2 regions of the Pseudomonas sp. FW215-R2 genome follow, and region 1 is predicted to be linked to the other one. Evidence: riboswitches for the same ligand, from Rfam matches in the RefSeq annotation. Region 1 holds a riboswitch; the other holds the start of a gene.
The links. Region 1 has a riboswitch for cobalamin ahead of cobW (cobalamin biosynthesis protein CobW). Riboswitches for the same ligand answer to the same signal wherever they lie in the genome.
Positions count from the first base shown of each region.

Region 1 (7,852 bases):
TTACGGCGGGTCACTTTTGGCAAACGCCCCAAAAGTAACCAAAAGGTCTCTACCCTGACGTACGGCCCCTCGCTGAGGCTCGGGGTTCCTTCGCTCCGGGATTGATCCGGGGGCATCGCCTACGGTTTGCTTCGCTGCACCTCCTCTCGATGTGTTTGGCTTCGCCAAACGGTCGCTGCGCTCCCACCCCGAATCAATCCCTCCACTCAGCCTGCCGACGGGCCCTGCGATCAAAAGCGGTACTCGAGCTAACGCTCATCGTGTTGAGTAGTGAGGGGCGGGTGTTCGGCTTTGGTTTTGTGGTGGGTTTACCCCTCACCCCAGCCCTCTCCCCGAGGAGAGGGAGCCGATTGGTGTGCTTTTCAAAGCCTGAGTTCAACGCGGTATTGCACGTCGGCGTAGCTCTGCCAAACAACTCGGTCAGTCCCCTCTCCCTCTGGGAGAGGGCTAGGGTGAGGGGCTCTAGATGTGGCTCTTGATGTGGCTTTTGATTTTTTGCCCCTTCGGCAGGCCGAGCGGAGGTGTTCATCAGGGGGTAGGCGCGCAGCGCCGTGCGGCGAAGCCGCATACATCGAGAGGAGGTGCAGCGAAGCAAACCGTAGGCGATGCCCCCTGATGGACACCGTAGCGAGGGAACACTGAGCCTCAGCGAAGTGCCGTACGCTGGGGTCCAGCCTTTTTGGTTACTTTTTCGGCGTTTGGAAAAAGTGACCCGCCGTAAGGGCGGAACCCTAGGAAGCCGTTACCGCAGCAACGGATATGCTCACAAATCCCAAAACCAAAAAACAACGCCCATTGACCCATCACGAACCCATGCGTAGCCTTGCGCTTTCGAGGTTCTTCGGCCCACGCCGAAGCTAAGAAGGGAACGCGGTCCAAGCCGCGGCTGCCCCCGCAACTGTGAACGGTGCTGTTCGCTGCCACGCCACTGCCAGCTCAATCCAGAGCCAGCGGGAAGGCGCAGCGAATACCGGGCCAAGGCCCGAACACCGTCAGCCAGGAGACCTGCCTCGTCACAGATTCTCACTTTCAACCGGGCGGGGTGATCCGGTGGCGAACTCTCCAGGCACGCACCCGTGTTGCCGGTCTCGTCCCGTATGCCCGCCACCTTGCCAAAGGGCATCCGATGAAAACACTGGCCAAACTCCCCGTCACCATCGTCACCGGCTTCCTCGGCTCGGGCAAAACCACCTTGCTGCGGCACATGCTCGACAACGCTCAGGGCCGCCGTATCGCGGTGATCGTCAACGAGTTTGGCGAGCTGGGCATCGACGGTGAAATCCTCAAGCAGTGCACCATCGGCTGCACCGAAGAAGAAGCCACCGGCCGCGTCTACGAACTGGCCAACGGCTGCCTGTGCTGCACGGTTCAGGAAGAGTTCTTCCCGGTGATGCGCGAACTGGTGGCCCGTCGCGGTGACCTCGACCACATCCTCATCGAAACTTCGGGCCTGGCTCTGCCAAAACCGCTGGTGCAAGCCTTCCAGTGGCCGGAAATCCGCAGCGCCTGCACCGTTGACGCGGTGATCACCGTGGTCGACAGCCCGGCCGTGGCCGCCGGCACCTTCGCCGCGTTCCCGGATCAGGTCGATGCCCAGCGCAAACTCGACCCGAACCTGGATCACGAATCGCCGCTGCACGAACTGTTCGCCGACCAACTGGCCAGCGCCGACCTGGTAATCCTCAACAAGGCCGACCAGACCAGCCCTGAAGATTTGGCGCGCGTACGCCTGGAAGTCGCCGAAGAGCTGCCGCCAGCGGTGAAAATCATCGAAGCCAGCAACGGCCGTCTGCCGCTGGACGTGCTGATTGGTCTGGGTGCCGGTTCCGAAGAGCACATCGACAGCCGCCACAGCCATCACGATCACCACCACGGTGAAGGCGATGACGATCATGACGACCACGATCACGATGCTTTCGATTCAATCTCCATCGAACTGCCGCAAGCCGACGAAAGCCTGTTGCTCGATGCGCTGACGCAACTGGTGGTTCAGCACGGTATCCTGCGGGTCAAAGGCTTCGCGGCGATCCCGAACAAGCCGATGCGCCTGCTGATCCAGGGCGTGGGCACGCGTTTCGACAAGCATTTCGACCGTCAATGGGGCGCCGATGAGGCACGTGTGACGCGTCTGGTGTTGATCGGCCAGGAACTGGACGCGGCCAAGCTCGAAGCGCAATTGCGCGCCGCGCTCAGCGTTTAAGCCATGCACCTGCTCAGGACCCAGCCCGGCGGTTTCGTGTCGGATGACAACATTGCCGACCTTGGACAAACCCCCGCCGAGCTGGTGATCCTGTGCAGCGGCGACTCCAGCCTCGCACTGCTCGCCGAAGCCGCGCAGCAGCTGCCCGAAGATTACCCGAGCGTGCGGCTGGCCAACCCGATGCAGGTGCAGAACCATGCGTCGGTCGACCTCTACGTTGACGAAGTGCTGCGCCACGCCAAGGTCATTCTGATTTCGCTGCATGGCGGCATCGCTTATTGGCGTTATGGCGTCGAGCGGCTGGTCGAGTTGTCCGAGCGTGGCGTGCAGGTGATTCTGGTGCCGGGCGATGACCGTCCCGACCCGGAGCTCAGCGACTTGAGCACCGTGGGCGCCGAGGATCGTGATCGGCTCTGGCAGTTCCTGCGTCAGGGCGGCATGGGCAATGCGCTGGATTTCTTCCGCTGTCTGGCCAATCGCTGGCTGGCGCGGGATTACGTGTGGGGCGAGCCGCAAACGCTGCCGCGCACGGCGATTTACCACCCAAACAAAAACACCGCCGCACTGAGCGACTGGCAAACCGATTGGCTGCCCGGTCAACCGGTCGCGGCGGTGTTGTTTTATCGCTCGCATTTGCAAGCGGCCAACACGGCGTTTATCGACGTGTTCTGCCAACGGTTGCAGGCTGCCGGACTCAATCCGCTGCCGATCGCCGTTGCCAGTTTGAAAGAGCCCGGTTGCCTGTCGGTGGTCGAGGACTGGCTGGATGAGGTCGAGGCTGGGGTGATTTTGAACACCACCGGTTTCGCCCAGTCCAGCCCGGAAGCGCCACATCTGCGGCCGTTCCGTCGCAACATTCCGGTGATCCAGGCGATCTGCGCCCAAGACAACGAGCCAGGTTGGCGTGACAGCGAGCAGGGCCTCGGCCCTCGGGATCTGGCGATGCACATCGCCTTGCCGGAGCTGGACGGCCGGATCATCAGCCGACCGATCAGCTTCAAGGATCTGGCGTGGCGCAGCGAGCGCAGTCAGTCCGATGTCGTGTGTTATCGGGCGCAGCCTGAACGCATGGATTTTGTGGCCGAACTGGCGCGCCACTGGGTCGATCTGGCGCGGGTGCCGAACGCTGAAAAACGTATCGCGCTAATCCTCGCCAACTACCCGACCCGTGACGGGCGCATCGGCAACGGCGTCGGCCTCGACACGCCGGCCGCTGCGCTGAATATCCTGCGGGCATTGCAAGCCGAAGGTTATCCGCTACCTGCCGAATTGCCTGATAGCGGCACCGAACTGATCCGGCAACTGCTCGGCGGCGTCAGCAACGATCTCGATACTCTGGATCAGCGCCCGTGCCAGCAAAGCCTGGCGATGAACGACTACCTGATGATGTTCAACGCATTGCCCGAAGCCAATCGCGCGGCGGTGCTGGAACGTTGGGGGTCGCCGCAAAACGATCCGATGTGCCGTGACGGGCGGATGATGATCGCCGGCCTGCGTTTTGGCCTGACTTTCGTCGGCATTCAACCGGCGCGGGGTTATCAGGTCGATCCGAGCGCGGTGTATCACGACCCCGATCTGGTGCCGCCACACGCTTACCTCGCGTTCTATTTCTGGCTGCGCCAGACCTACGGCGCTCACGGCGTGATCCACGTCGGCAAGCATGGCAACCTTGAATGGCTGCCGGGCAAAGGCGTGGGCTTGTCGGAGAACTGCTGGCCGGACGCATTGCTCGGGCCGCTGCCGAATATCTATCCGTTCATCGTCAACGACCCGGGCGAGGGCGCCCAGGCCAAGCGTCGCACCCAGGCCGTGATCATCGACCATTTGATGCCGCCGCTGACCCGCGCCGAAACTTACGGCCCGTTGCGCAATCTCGAATTGCTGGCCGACGAATATTACGAAGCGCAATTGCTCGATCCGCGCCGCGCCCGTGAATTGCAGCGCGACATTCTGCAACTGGTGCGTGACACGCAGATCGATCGCGAACTGCAACTCGACGAAGCCCTCGACAGCGACGCTGACGCGGCGATCTGGCTGCCGCGTCTGGACACTTATCTGTGTGATCTGAAGGAGTCGCAGATCCGCGATGGTCTGCACATTTTCGGTGAGTCGCCGAGCGGACGGCTGCGCATCGACACCTTGCTGGCGCTGCTGCGGATTCCCCGTGGCGATGGCAAAGGTGCTCAGTCGAGCCTGTTGCGGGCATTGGCCAAGGCGTTTCAACTGGGTTTCGATCCGCTGGATTGCGTGCTTGCTGAGCCTTGGACTGGCCCGCGTCCAATGGAGCTGCTGTCGGTCAGCGATGAAGTCTGGCGCACGGCGGGGGATACCCGTGAACGCCTTGAGCTGTTCGCGGGGCAATTGATCGAGCAGTCACTGGCGGGTGATGTGGCGCAACTGGACGCTTCTGGCTGGTCAGATGTGCAGGCGATCGTCAGTGCCCTGCGCGAAGTGATCGCTCCACGCCTGGACGCCTGCGGCCCGGCCGAAATGCGCGGTCTGCTCGACGCTCTGAGCGGTCGCTTTGTCCCGGCCGGCCCAAGCGGTGCACCGAGTCGTGGTCGCCTCGATGTATTGCCCACCGGGCGCAACTTCTATTCGGTGGACGTGCGCAACCTGCCGACCACCACCGCGTGGCGGATCGGTTTCCAGTCCGCAACCCTGATTCTCGAACGACACCTGCAGGATCACGGCGACCATCTACGCCAGCTCGGTTTGTCGGTCTGGGGCACGGCGACCATGCGCACCGGCGGTGACGACATCGCCCAGGCCATGGCGCTGATGGGCGTGCGTCCGGTATGGGCCACTGGAAGTCAGCGCGTCGATGATTTCGAGATTCTGCCGCTGAGTCTGCTCGACCGGCCTCGGGTCGATGTCACGCTGCGGGTCTCTGGATTTTTCCGCGACGCGTTCGCCAATCTGATTCGTTTGTTCGACGCTGCCGTGCAAGCCGTGGCGGAGCTGGACGAACCGGACGACCTCAATCCGCTGGCCGCCAAAGTGCGTGCCGAACGTGAGGCCTTGCGGCAGTCAGGGCTGGACGAAGAGGCTGCCCGGCGTCAGGCCGGCTGGCGGATCTTCGGTGCCAAGCCCGGCGCTTATGGCGCGGGCGTGCAGGGCGCCATCGATGGTCGCCTGTGGCAGAGCCGCGAAGATCTGGCCGAGGTCTACCTGAACTGGGGCGCCTACGCCTATGGCGGTTCCGATGAAGGCACCGCCGCCCGCGAGCAATTCGTCCAGCGCCTGAGCCAGGTGCAGGCCGTGCTGCAAAACCAGGACAACCGCGAGCATGACTTGCTCGATTCCAACGACTACTACCAGTTCCAGGGCGGCATGCTCGCGGCCGTCGAAACCCTGCGCGGCGAAGCGGCGGCCAGTTATCACGGCGATCACAGTCAGCCGGATTTGCCGAAGATCCGCACCCTGAAAGAAGAGCTGAACCGGGTGATCCGTTCCCGGGCGGCGAATCCGAAATGGATCGACGGCGTCAAACGCCACGGCTATAAAGGCGCGTTCGAACTGGCGGCAACCATCGACAACCTGTTTGCCTTCGATGCCACCACCCAACTGATCGACGATCACCAGTACGCGTTGCTGGCCGACGCCTATCTGCTGGACCCGGCGACCCGCGAGTTCGTGCGCGAGCATAATCCCCACGCGCTGCGCGACATGACCGAGCGCATGCTCGAAGCGCAGCAGCGCGGGATGTGGCAGGAGCCGGGCGCGTACCGCGAAGCGTTGGAAAACCTGTTGTTGGATATAGAAGAAGAGAGCTGAACATGACCGATACCCCACATTTTCCGCTCTCTGCGGTGGTCGGCGCCGACGATCTGAAGCTGGCGCTGTACCTGACCGCCATCGACCCGAAGATCGGCGGTGTGCTGATCGAAGGCCCACGCGGCATGGCCAAGTCGACCCTGGCCCGGGGCCTGGCGGATTTGCTGGCCAGCGGTCAGTTCGTCACCTTGCCATTGGGTGCGACTGAGGAACGGCTGGTCGGCACCCTCGATCTGGATGCGGCACTCAGCGACGGTCGCGCGCAGTTTTCTCCCGGTGTGTTGGCCAAGGCTGACGGCGGCGTACTGTATGTCGATGAAGTGAACCTGTTGCCGGATCATCTGGTGGACCTGCTGCTCGATGTGGCCGCCAGCGGCACCAACCTGATCGAGCGCGACGGCATTTCCCATCGTCATTCGGCGAAGTTTGTATTGATTGGCACGATGAACCCGGAAGAGGGCGAGTTGCGCCCGCAACTGCTCGATCGCTTTGGTCTCAACGTCGCCCTTAGCGGTCAAACGGCACCGGTTGAACGCGGGCAGATCATTCGCCGGCGACTGGATTTCGACAGCGATCCGCAGGCCTTCTGCGGGCAGTGGGAAGCCGAGCAACAAGCCCTGCGTGAGCGCTGTGAAAACGCCCGCAATGCCTTGGCGAATATTCCCCTCGATGATGAAGCGTTGGCGCAGATTACCGAGCGTTGCTTTGCGGCCGGTGTCGATGGCCTGCGTGCCGATCTGGTCTGGCTGCGTGCGGCGCGGGCTCATGCGGCGTGGCGTGGCGCCGAAGGCATCGCCGAGCAGGACATCGATGCCGTGGCTGAATTTGCACTGCGTCATCGCCGCCGCGAACAGTCGCCATCCCATGCGCAGCAACCGGCGCAAGCGCCGTCCGGCACCCAGACGGCGCCGAGTGAAGGGCAGGGGCAGTGGGGTGAAATGCCGGCGCCGGCCCTTGCCACCGGCACGCGTCGCGAAGTACCTGTCTGGCCAAAAAAGCCTTAGGCATTCGCCCCCGATCCGACGCGGGGGCGAATGCCAGACCCCGTGCCGGACGTCTGGACAATGGCCGGCAAGGCAAACGTCATGCTGCTCGCAGTGGCTCGGTGAACTGGCCGGGCACATTGCTCAATGGCCGGCCGAAAGTGCGCTCGGATCTGCTGTTTCAACTACGCACCCGTACGCCTCATGAACTGTGGCTGGTGATCGTCGACGCCTCGGCCTCGACCCGTCGTCATCAAGCGTTGAGCGATGCCAAGGGTGTGCTCGCGCAATTGTTCGATGACGCCTACCGACAACGGGCGCGTCTCGCCTTGCTGACCGCCAGCGGCGCAGCGCCGAAATGGCAGGTGCAGGGTTTGAAAGCTTCCAGCGGATTGCGTGCGTGGCTCGAGGATTTGGGCGCGGGCGGTGGCACGCCATTGCTGGCGGCGCTGACTGAGGCTGAACACTGGCTGACCGTGCGTCGCAAGCGATTCCCCGCCGAGCAACAGCGTCTGTTGGTGCTCACTGATGGGCGCTTGAAAGAATGCTCGGGATTGCCGGTGCTGGCCTGTCCGGGCCTGTTGATCGATATCGAACGCGGGCCGATCCGCTTGGGCCGGGCCAAACAGTTGGCGACTGCACTGGAAGCGGATTACCGACATATCGACGATTTATTGTCGATATGAGGTCTATGCTGCAACCAGCCCATCTCACAAGGAGTGAATCATGCGCGTACTGGTTGCCAATTCTCAGGACGATTTTCGCGTAAAGGCTTACGCCGGCACCAACGGCGTGCTGCTGGCGATGGACCTCGCCGAACCCCGCCGCAAAGGCCTGCTGGGGTTTGCCATCGAGAAGCAGCAGGGCGACAAACCCTGGCAGTTCCTGTTCA
Region 1 covers NZ_JBYTBO010000018.1:18,009-25,860, reverse strand. Annotated here, with positions in the region: cobalamin riboswitch at 818-1,027, shown strand; gene cobW (cobalamin biosynthesis protein CobW) at 1,127-2,200, shown strand; gene cobN (cobaltochelatase subunit CobN) at 2,204-5,977, shown strand; gene AC3WRD_RS22445 (magnesium chelatase ATPase subunit I) at 5,980-6,981, shown strand; gene AC3WRD_RS22440 (vWA domain-containing protein) at 6,963-7,646, shown strand; gene AC3WRD_RS22435 (phospholipase D-like domain-containing protein) at 7,687-7,852, shown strand, end outside.

Region 2 (7,852 bases), on a different contig from region 1:
GCCATTTCCCGCCCTCATGAAGTGAGCGAAAACCTTGGAACTGACCATCACCACCCTCCTCGTCACCTTCGCCGGCGTGTTCCTGATCTGCTTCATGAAGGGGGCGTTCGGCGGTGGTTTTGCGATTGTCGGGATTCCGTTGCTGTCGTTGGTGATGGACCCGATCACGGCTGGCGGGCTGTTGGCGCCGCTGTTTGTCGCCATGGACTTGTTCAGTCTGCGCTACTGGAAGCCCTCAACCTGGTCGAAACCGGATCTGCGCCTGCTGGTACCAGGACTGGTCGTCGGCATCGGCCTGGGTTATCTGCTTTTTCGGGTGCTGGATCACCGAGCGATCGCCATCGTAATGGCGGTGGTCACCCTGCTGTTTGTCGGTTTGTGGTTCAAGGCGGGTGGAGAAGTCCGCGTGAAGCCGCGCTCATCGCCCAAAGCGCTGGCCGCCGGCCTTACATCGGGCATCACGACCATGGTCGCGCATTCCGGCGGGCCGCCGCTGGCAATCTATCTGTTGCCGCTAGGCCTGAGCAAACAGATGTATGCCGGAACGACCAGCCTGTTTTTCACGGTCGGCAATCTGCTTAAAGCCGTACCTTGGCTGCTGCTGGCCAAACCCAGCGGCAACGTCCTGACGCTGATGTTCGTCAGCCTGCTCGCCGTACCCAGCGGGGTCTGGCTGGGCTGGCGGCTGCACGCCAGACTGGATCAGCGCCAGATGTACCGCGCCTGTTATGGCTTGCTGGTAGTCACGGCGCTGAAACTGTTGTGGGATGGTGTCGAGGGATACATGGCCTGAGTGAATTCTCAGGTCAGATCCGGTTTACTTGAACACCGGCACGGCAGCCGACCCGTCCGACTGTTTGAGATACTCACGCAACCGCCCACCGATTTCCGCAATCTTCGCCTCCCCCTCTCGCAAGGCTTGCGGGTTGGTGTGCACGGAGTAGTTTCCCAGCGCCAGGTCATAGGGATGTGGTTGCGCCGAGCCGATCACGAACACCGTGCCTTCGCGCATAGCCTTTAGCGTCACGGCGCCGTTGCCAGGTTCGAAGACCGCCATTTCACCCGCGCTGACCAGATCCGGCGCCGCCAACAGTCCACGGCTGACACTCAGCCATAACGACTCGTGACCTTCGGGTGGGGTGTACGTCCAGGATTCCCCGGCACCCAGCGTGACCAACAAGTAATTCATTCCCGCAGGCGCTCTAACCGGGCTCTGGACACCTTGGTGCAAGCCGAGAATCACCCGCGCCGGCCCCACTTCAGGCATCGCGCCGGACTCAAGGTATTGGCTGTCGACACTGGCGTTTTCCAGCTCTGGAGGCAGCGCCACCCACAGTTGAAAGCCCTGAACCCGCTCCGAAGTACCCACCGACATTTCCTTGCCGTGCCAGACGCCGCCGCCCGCTCGCATCCACTCCACGCCGCTGTAATCAATCATGCCCTTGCCCGACTCGGCGTCCTCGAAACGCAAGTTGCCTTCGGTAATCACCGTGACGGTGGCGATCCCCGAATGCGGATGCATCGGCATGCCGTGAATGAACGAAGCCTCGCCTTCAAACAGATCGAGGAACACAAACGGCTTGATCAGATGCCCCAGATCCGAAGGGCTCATCAGTCGCACGATCGCGCCATGCCCACTGCCGCTGGTGCGATAACGGATTGCTCGGAGGGTATGGGTTTCACGGGTGTAGCCAGAAAGTTGTTGCTGAACGGTCATGATGATTACTCGGTTCTGTCGCGGGGTGCGGCCAACAAAAAAATGCTGAAGCGCGGTGAAGGAGCCTGTCCTTCACCGCGCTCGGGTATCAACCGCGACGAGCGTCGAGGCTGAAGCGGCCGGCACCGAAGGCCACGACCTGCAACAGGCCACCGGCCATGGCGATGTTCTTGAAGAAGTGGATGAACTGGTTCTGGTCAGCCAGTGCACTGTGGAAGGCCAGTGCGGTGAACACGCTGAACGCAGCCAGCACAGCGGCGACGGTGCGGGTGCGGTATCCGGCGATCAGCGCCAGGCCACCACCGACTTCAACGATGATCGCCACTGCCAGTGCAACTTGTGGAAGCGGCAGGCCCACCGAGCCGATGTAACCGATCATCATGGCCGGAGCGGCCAGTTTGGAAAAACCGGAGAGAATGAAAATCACGCTGAGCAATACGCGGCCAATCAAGGCAGCCGAAGCTTGTTTGGTGTCGGAAGCGTTCTGTTCAGAAGCCTGTGTTTGAGCGATGTTTGCAGAAGTAGCCATGGGAGTATTTCCTTCAATGGGGTCCGGTTCGACTTGAACCGTCCGGATGAAGAAATGTTGCGCCTCGGCAGCTCATCTGAATAGCCGACTAATTTAGATCATTACGTTCGATAAAATAGGTAAGCTGCATATTCCACGGTAATGCGCCCATGGCGACTCAAGGACACAGGCATGATCTCCGATCCAGGCACACCGACACTCGATCAACTGCGCGTATTCCTGACTGTCGTCGAAGTCGGCAGTTTTGCAGCCGCTGCGCGCAAGCTTCACCGGGCGACGTCGGTGATCAGCTACTCGATCGCCAACCTTGAGATGCAATTGGGCGTCACCTTGTTCGATCGTGAAACCACCCGCAAGCCGCAACTGACCGACGCCGGCCGCACCGTGCTGGCCGAGGCCCGGACCATCGCCAACGGCGTGCACGGCTTGCGCGCCAAGGTCAAAGGCCTGCTGCAGGGGCTGGAGGCCGAAGTGCACGTGGTGCTCGACGTGATGTTGCCCGCCGAGCGCGTGGTGGATGCGCTGAAATCCTTTCGGGAAGAATTCCCCACCGTCGCCTTGCACCTGCACATGGAAGCACTCGGCGCAGTGACTGAACGGGTGATCAATCGCGGCGCGGTGGTCGGCGTCAGCGGGCCCATGAACGACGGCATCAACGGCATCGAAAGAATCGGCATCGGCAGCGTCGAGCTGATTCCGGTGGCAGCGCCAAATCATCCGCTGGCTTCGGGCGAAGCCAACGTTCCCGGTGCCGGACGTGAGCATACGCAACTGGTGCTGTCCGATCGCTCACGCCTGACCAAAGACAGGGAGTTCGCCGTGCTGAGCAACCGCACCTGGCGCCTGGCGGACCTGGGTGCCAAACACATGTTGCTGCGCGAGGGCATCGGCTGGGGGAATATGCCGAAGCCGATGATTCAGGAGGATCTGGACAGCGGCCGACTGGTACAGCTGGATTTGTCGGAGTACACCAGCGGGCAATACACCTTCGATGCGATCTACCGTACCGATGTGCCACCGGGCCCGGCGGCGCGGTGGTTGATCGAGCGGTTTGTACAACAAGGCAAGGCGCACGTGACGGCTGTCTGAAGCGCCCGCGAAACCAATTGATATTTCACTGAAAAAAGAGCACGACATGGAGTTATCTTTGATCAAAGAAATGTTCGAGTATTCGGCTTACGCCATTCTCGGAATTCTGGGTCTGTTTATTTGTTTTTGCGGGTTGTTCGTTTGGCAAAGCCGTTTATTGCCAAGCCGGCTGAATGACATTGGTTGGAAAAGAGTTGATTACGCCTGGATCATCGCGGGCTCGATGGGCCTCATATTTCAATTTATCCAGGTTGGCCTGGACTCAAAGCTTTCAAACCTGAGAGTGGAAGAAACCTTTGGTCAGCTTTCTGCCCAGTCCCTGAATATCGCAGCAGACGAGTTAAGCGATGCCAGAATCTGCTTGCCAATTTCAGTGAAAAAAGACGACGTACTGGAGCGCGAATCAGCCCAGCAGCTCGCTAGCGCCTGTGATCTGTTTCAAAAAATTCGTCCTGTAAACCGCGTGGACACTAAAGTAGACAGAAACGTTTTCATGAATTACGACAGCGTTTTTCCAGAGGCTGAAAGATTTTCCGATCCGCTGATCGTTGAACAAGTGAAGCGCTTCAAACGGGCCTACGCCGATTACGAGGAACAGGCTCAGGCATTACACAAAACGCAATACGCTGCCTACGTCTACGAACGGTACCTGAAACTCCTTCAATTAATGGCAACACCTCTTCTGGTGGTCGCGGTTGCCCTCAGATTGGCCAAGGTGAAGGGTGAAATTCGATTAAAAACCCACCCTATGGAAAATAAACCGGACAACTCCATCTCCCCGCAAGCGCTGGCCAATGCGGTAAAGGGACTGGCAACTTCGGCCCAAGTGGACGACCTGGTCGTCAGGCTCAATAAACTCGAAAGTTCAAACCGGCTCAAACTGAACATTATCTTCATAATGATGTTTGTACTCGGCGCGGGGATTATCTCGGTGTTTATGCTCTCGAACGTTCACTAGAACCAGAACTTCAGTGATTCAATTATCAGGGTTCGCCGCAATCTCGCGCCTGCGTCGCAGGAGCTTTACATCCTTCAACGAAGTTGACGAGCGGTCATCCGAATGTTCAGATGCCGCCCTGTTTCAGGTGTCCCATGCCGCCGTGCATGGGGTGAAACGGGAAACCGGTACGTTCTTTTCGAACAAGTCCGGTGCTGCCCCCGCAACGGTAGGCGCGTGATGCTTTCGACACACCACTGTGGCCAGACGGCCATGGGAAGGTGAAAGCGTCCATACGCGCAAGCCCGGAGACCGGCCTGAAATTCTGTTTGGCAAAATCCTGCGGTGGGCGGGCATGGGCCGGTGTCGGCGTGTGCGCGATGCCTTCTCCTGCATGCTCTTCTGCGAAGATCCTTTCGAGAAGACAATGATTCGACCTTTTAACACTCCGGCTCCATCCCTATTGCTTGGCTGTCTGTTCAGCCCCCTGTTGCTGGCGGACGACGCGCCGCTCGAACTCACTCAGCAAATCGTTTCCGCGCCGTCCGTGGAGTCCACGACCGTGGCCGACATGGCGCAATTCGGCAGCAAGGTCGAGATCGTCACCCGCGAGCAGATCGAACGTGCCGGCCCCAGCGCCGATGTCACCCGCGTCATGCAGATGTTCATTCCCGGCCTGTACGTCGCGCCGAAAAATGGCCCGTTCGACTACGGCACCTATTCCCTGCTGGGCGGGCGCAACGATGACACGCTGATCCTGCTCGACGGCGTGCGCCTGAACAATCGCTTGTATGGCGGCCTGTACCTGGACACCCTGCCGGCCAACGCCATCGAACGCATCGAAGTGCTCAAGGGTGGGCAGAGCCTGCTGTTCGGCACTCAGGCCGTGTCCGGCGTGATCAACATCGTGACTCGCAGCCCGCAGAGCCGCAAAACCTCCGGCGAAGTGAACATGGGCGTGGATACCTTCGGTGGCACCACCGAGGATGCGCGGGTCGAGAACATCTTCACCAACGGTTTCGGCGACCTGGGCTTGCTGGCCTACGTCAGTCATAACGTCTCGGACGGCTATCAGCCGTTTCGCAATCGCGACATCAAGAACGACAGCGAAAAGAAGCGCGCCTACGAAGTCACCACCTTCGGCGGCAAGGCGATTCAGTCCTTTGGCGACGATGCGCGGATGGAATTGTTCTACCAATACGCCGACGCCAACCTCGACTTCGCCCGGCCGGTCGACAACCACAAGACCACCAACGACCGCGTCCAGCAGATCGCCACGGCGACCTTCGAACAGAACATCAACGAGCGCCTGAGCTACTTCGTCAAAGGCCACATCAACGACTGGGACACCCGCTACACGCGCATCAACAACACCGCCAATGGCGGCACCAGAACCATCAACCACAACGACTACTGGGGCTTCACCGACTGGGGCGTGCAGGCCGAAGGCAAAGCCGAATTGCCCGGCGGCCATGTGCTGGTGTTCGGTATGGACAACCAGTGGTTCAAGGGCCAGGACGATGTGCTGATCATCGACAATGACAAGGCTGAAGCCCACGCGCTGTACACCCAGTTGCGCCCGCAGATCGACGCTCTGCCCGACTGGCACCCGAGCATCGGCATTCGTCACGAAGCCATGAGCGGCGGCGACAGCGCCACGGTCGGCATGCTCACTTCGCTGTATGACCTCAATGAACACTGGGCACTGCGCGGCCAGTACGGCACTGCCTACAAACTGCCGAACGCCGAGCAGTTGTTCGTCAACGAACCGGGCGACGAGTTGGGCAACCGCAACCTGAAACCGGAGAAAAGTCGCAACGCCGAACTCGGCCTCGACTACAAAGGCTTGCTGCTCGATCGCGAATTCAGCGCCAGCGTCACCCTGTTCAAACGCAAGATCGACGACTTGATCACCCTCGACGATATCCAGTGGGTCAACGGCCAGGGACAGATCCAGATGCGCGGTTTCGAGGCGGACGCGAAACTGGCGCTCAACGATCAATGGAGCCTGCAAGCGGACATGACCCGCAACCTCACCGAGTCCCGAGCGGGAGTGACGATCAACGACGTACCGAGCTTCTTCGCCCGATCGCGCGTCGGTTACGAGTCGGTTGACCGGATGTGGGGCGCCGGGGGTGCGATCCGCTATATCCGCGATGTCATCAGCTCGAAACAGGTCGAGTACGGCCATTACTCCGTGGTGGACGCCGACGCTTATCGCTACCTGGACGGCGCTCACCAGCACCGATTGAGCCTGCTGGTGGAAAACCTGTTCGACCGCGATTACGTCACCAGCCGCTCGAACAACGTCGACAACCTCGGACGGCCGTTCACCTCCGAAGTGCGCTACACGTACCGTTTCTGATGGCTGAAATCAAAACCATCGACGGCGTCGACACGCACCCGGACTGGTCGCATGTTCCCGCCCATGCCCGCCACGTGTTCCTCTGCACCGGCCCGCGCTGCACCCAGCGCGGCGCCTTGCAGATATGGAAAACCCTGCGTCGGCACTTGCTGGCGCATGACCGCATCGAGACCCCCGGCGGGGTTTTGCTGACCCGCACGCACTGTCAGTTCCCGTGCAACCTGGGGCCGGTCATGACGGTGTATCCGGAGACCTGCTGGTATGGCGTGCGCAGCCACGCGGATGCGCAACGGCTGGTCGAAGTGCACCTGGTGGGCGGCGAAGTGCTCGAGGATCTGTTGATCAAGGAGCGCTCGTGAGAACGCTGTGCTTTCTGGCGGGCGCCCTGCTCTGCGCTTCTCCGGTTCTGGCAGATGACTACCGCAATTGTGGCGAGACCTGGCACTTGCCGGCATCACCACCGTCGCGGATTGTCGCCCTCAATCAGCATGCGGCCGATCTCGTGTTGGCGTTGGGCGCCGGCCCGGCGCTGGCCGGCGTCGCCTATCTGGATGACACCGGTGCGCCGCAATCCGAGTACTTAGGCGTGCCGGTGATTTCGCCCCGCTATCCATCGAGCGAAGTGCTGTACGCGCAGCAGCCGGATCTGGTGGTCGGCGGCTTCGCCACGGCGTTTGGCAACGGCGTCACGTCACGCAGCGGACTGGGGCGCAACGGCGTGGCTTCGTATTTGCTGGAATCGGCCTGCAACGGACATTCGCTGGATTACTTCGAACACATCCGCAACGACCTCTCGACCCTCGGCGCCTTGCTGCACCGACAGCAGCGCGCTCGAGAACTGAGCGATGCGATGGATGCCGATCTGGAAAAGGCCAAGGCTTTAACCCGCCCGGGCAGGCCGCTGTCAGTGTTCTATCTCGACAGCGAGGTCAACGGTCTCGACAGTGAAGGCCGGCGTGGATTTGTCACCACCCTGCTGGCCGCAGCCGGGGCTCGAAACCTGTTCGCCGACATCAATCAATACCGGGTGACCGTCAGCCGCGAAACCCTGCTCGCCAGTGATCCGGATGTGATCCTGCTGGCCGACGCGCAATGGTCGCCGGCCAGTCGCAAGCGTCAGTTGCTGATGCAAGATCCGGTGCTGTCGACCCTGCGGGCCGTACGCCAGAACCGGATGATCGATATTCCCTTCACGCATCTGTTGCCGACGGTGGG
Region 2 covers NZ_JBYTBO010000012.1:93,649-101,500, reverse strand. Annotated here, with positions in the region: gene AC3WRD_RS17925 (sulfite exporter TauE/SafE family protein) at 35-793, shown strand; gene AC3WRD_RS17920 (pirin family protein) at 818-1,717, opposite strand; gene AC3WRD_RS17915 (DoxX family protein) at 1,806-2,246, opposite strand; gene AC3WRD_RS17910 (LysR family transcriptional regulator) at 2,418-3,335, shown strand; gene AC3WRD_RS17905 (hypothetical protein) at 3,382-4,293, shown strand; cobalamin riboswitch at 4,402-4,607, shown strand; gene AC3WRD_RS17900 (TonB-dependent receptor plug domain-containing protein) at 4,700-6,637, shown strand; gene AC3WRD_RS17895 ((2Fe-2S) ferredoxin domain-containing protein) at 6,637-6,996, shown strand; gene AC3WRD_RS17890 (ABC transporter substrate-binding protein) at 6,993-7,852, shown strand, end outside.
Region 2: linked by a shared signal. The riboswitch ahead of AC3WRD_RS17900 (TonB-dependent receptor plug domain-containing protein) and the one ahead of cobW (cobalamin biosynthesis protein CobW) in region 1 are both predicted to bind cobalamin.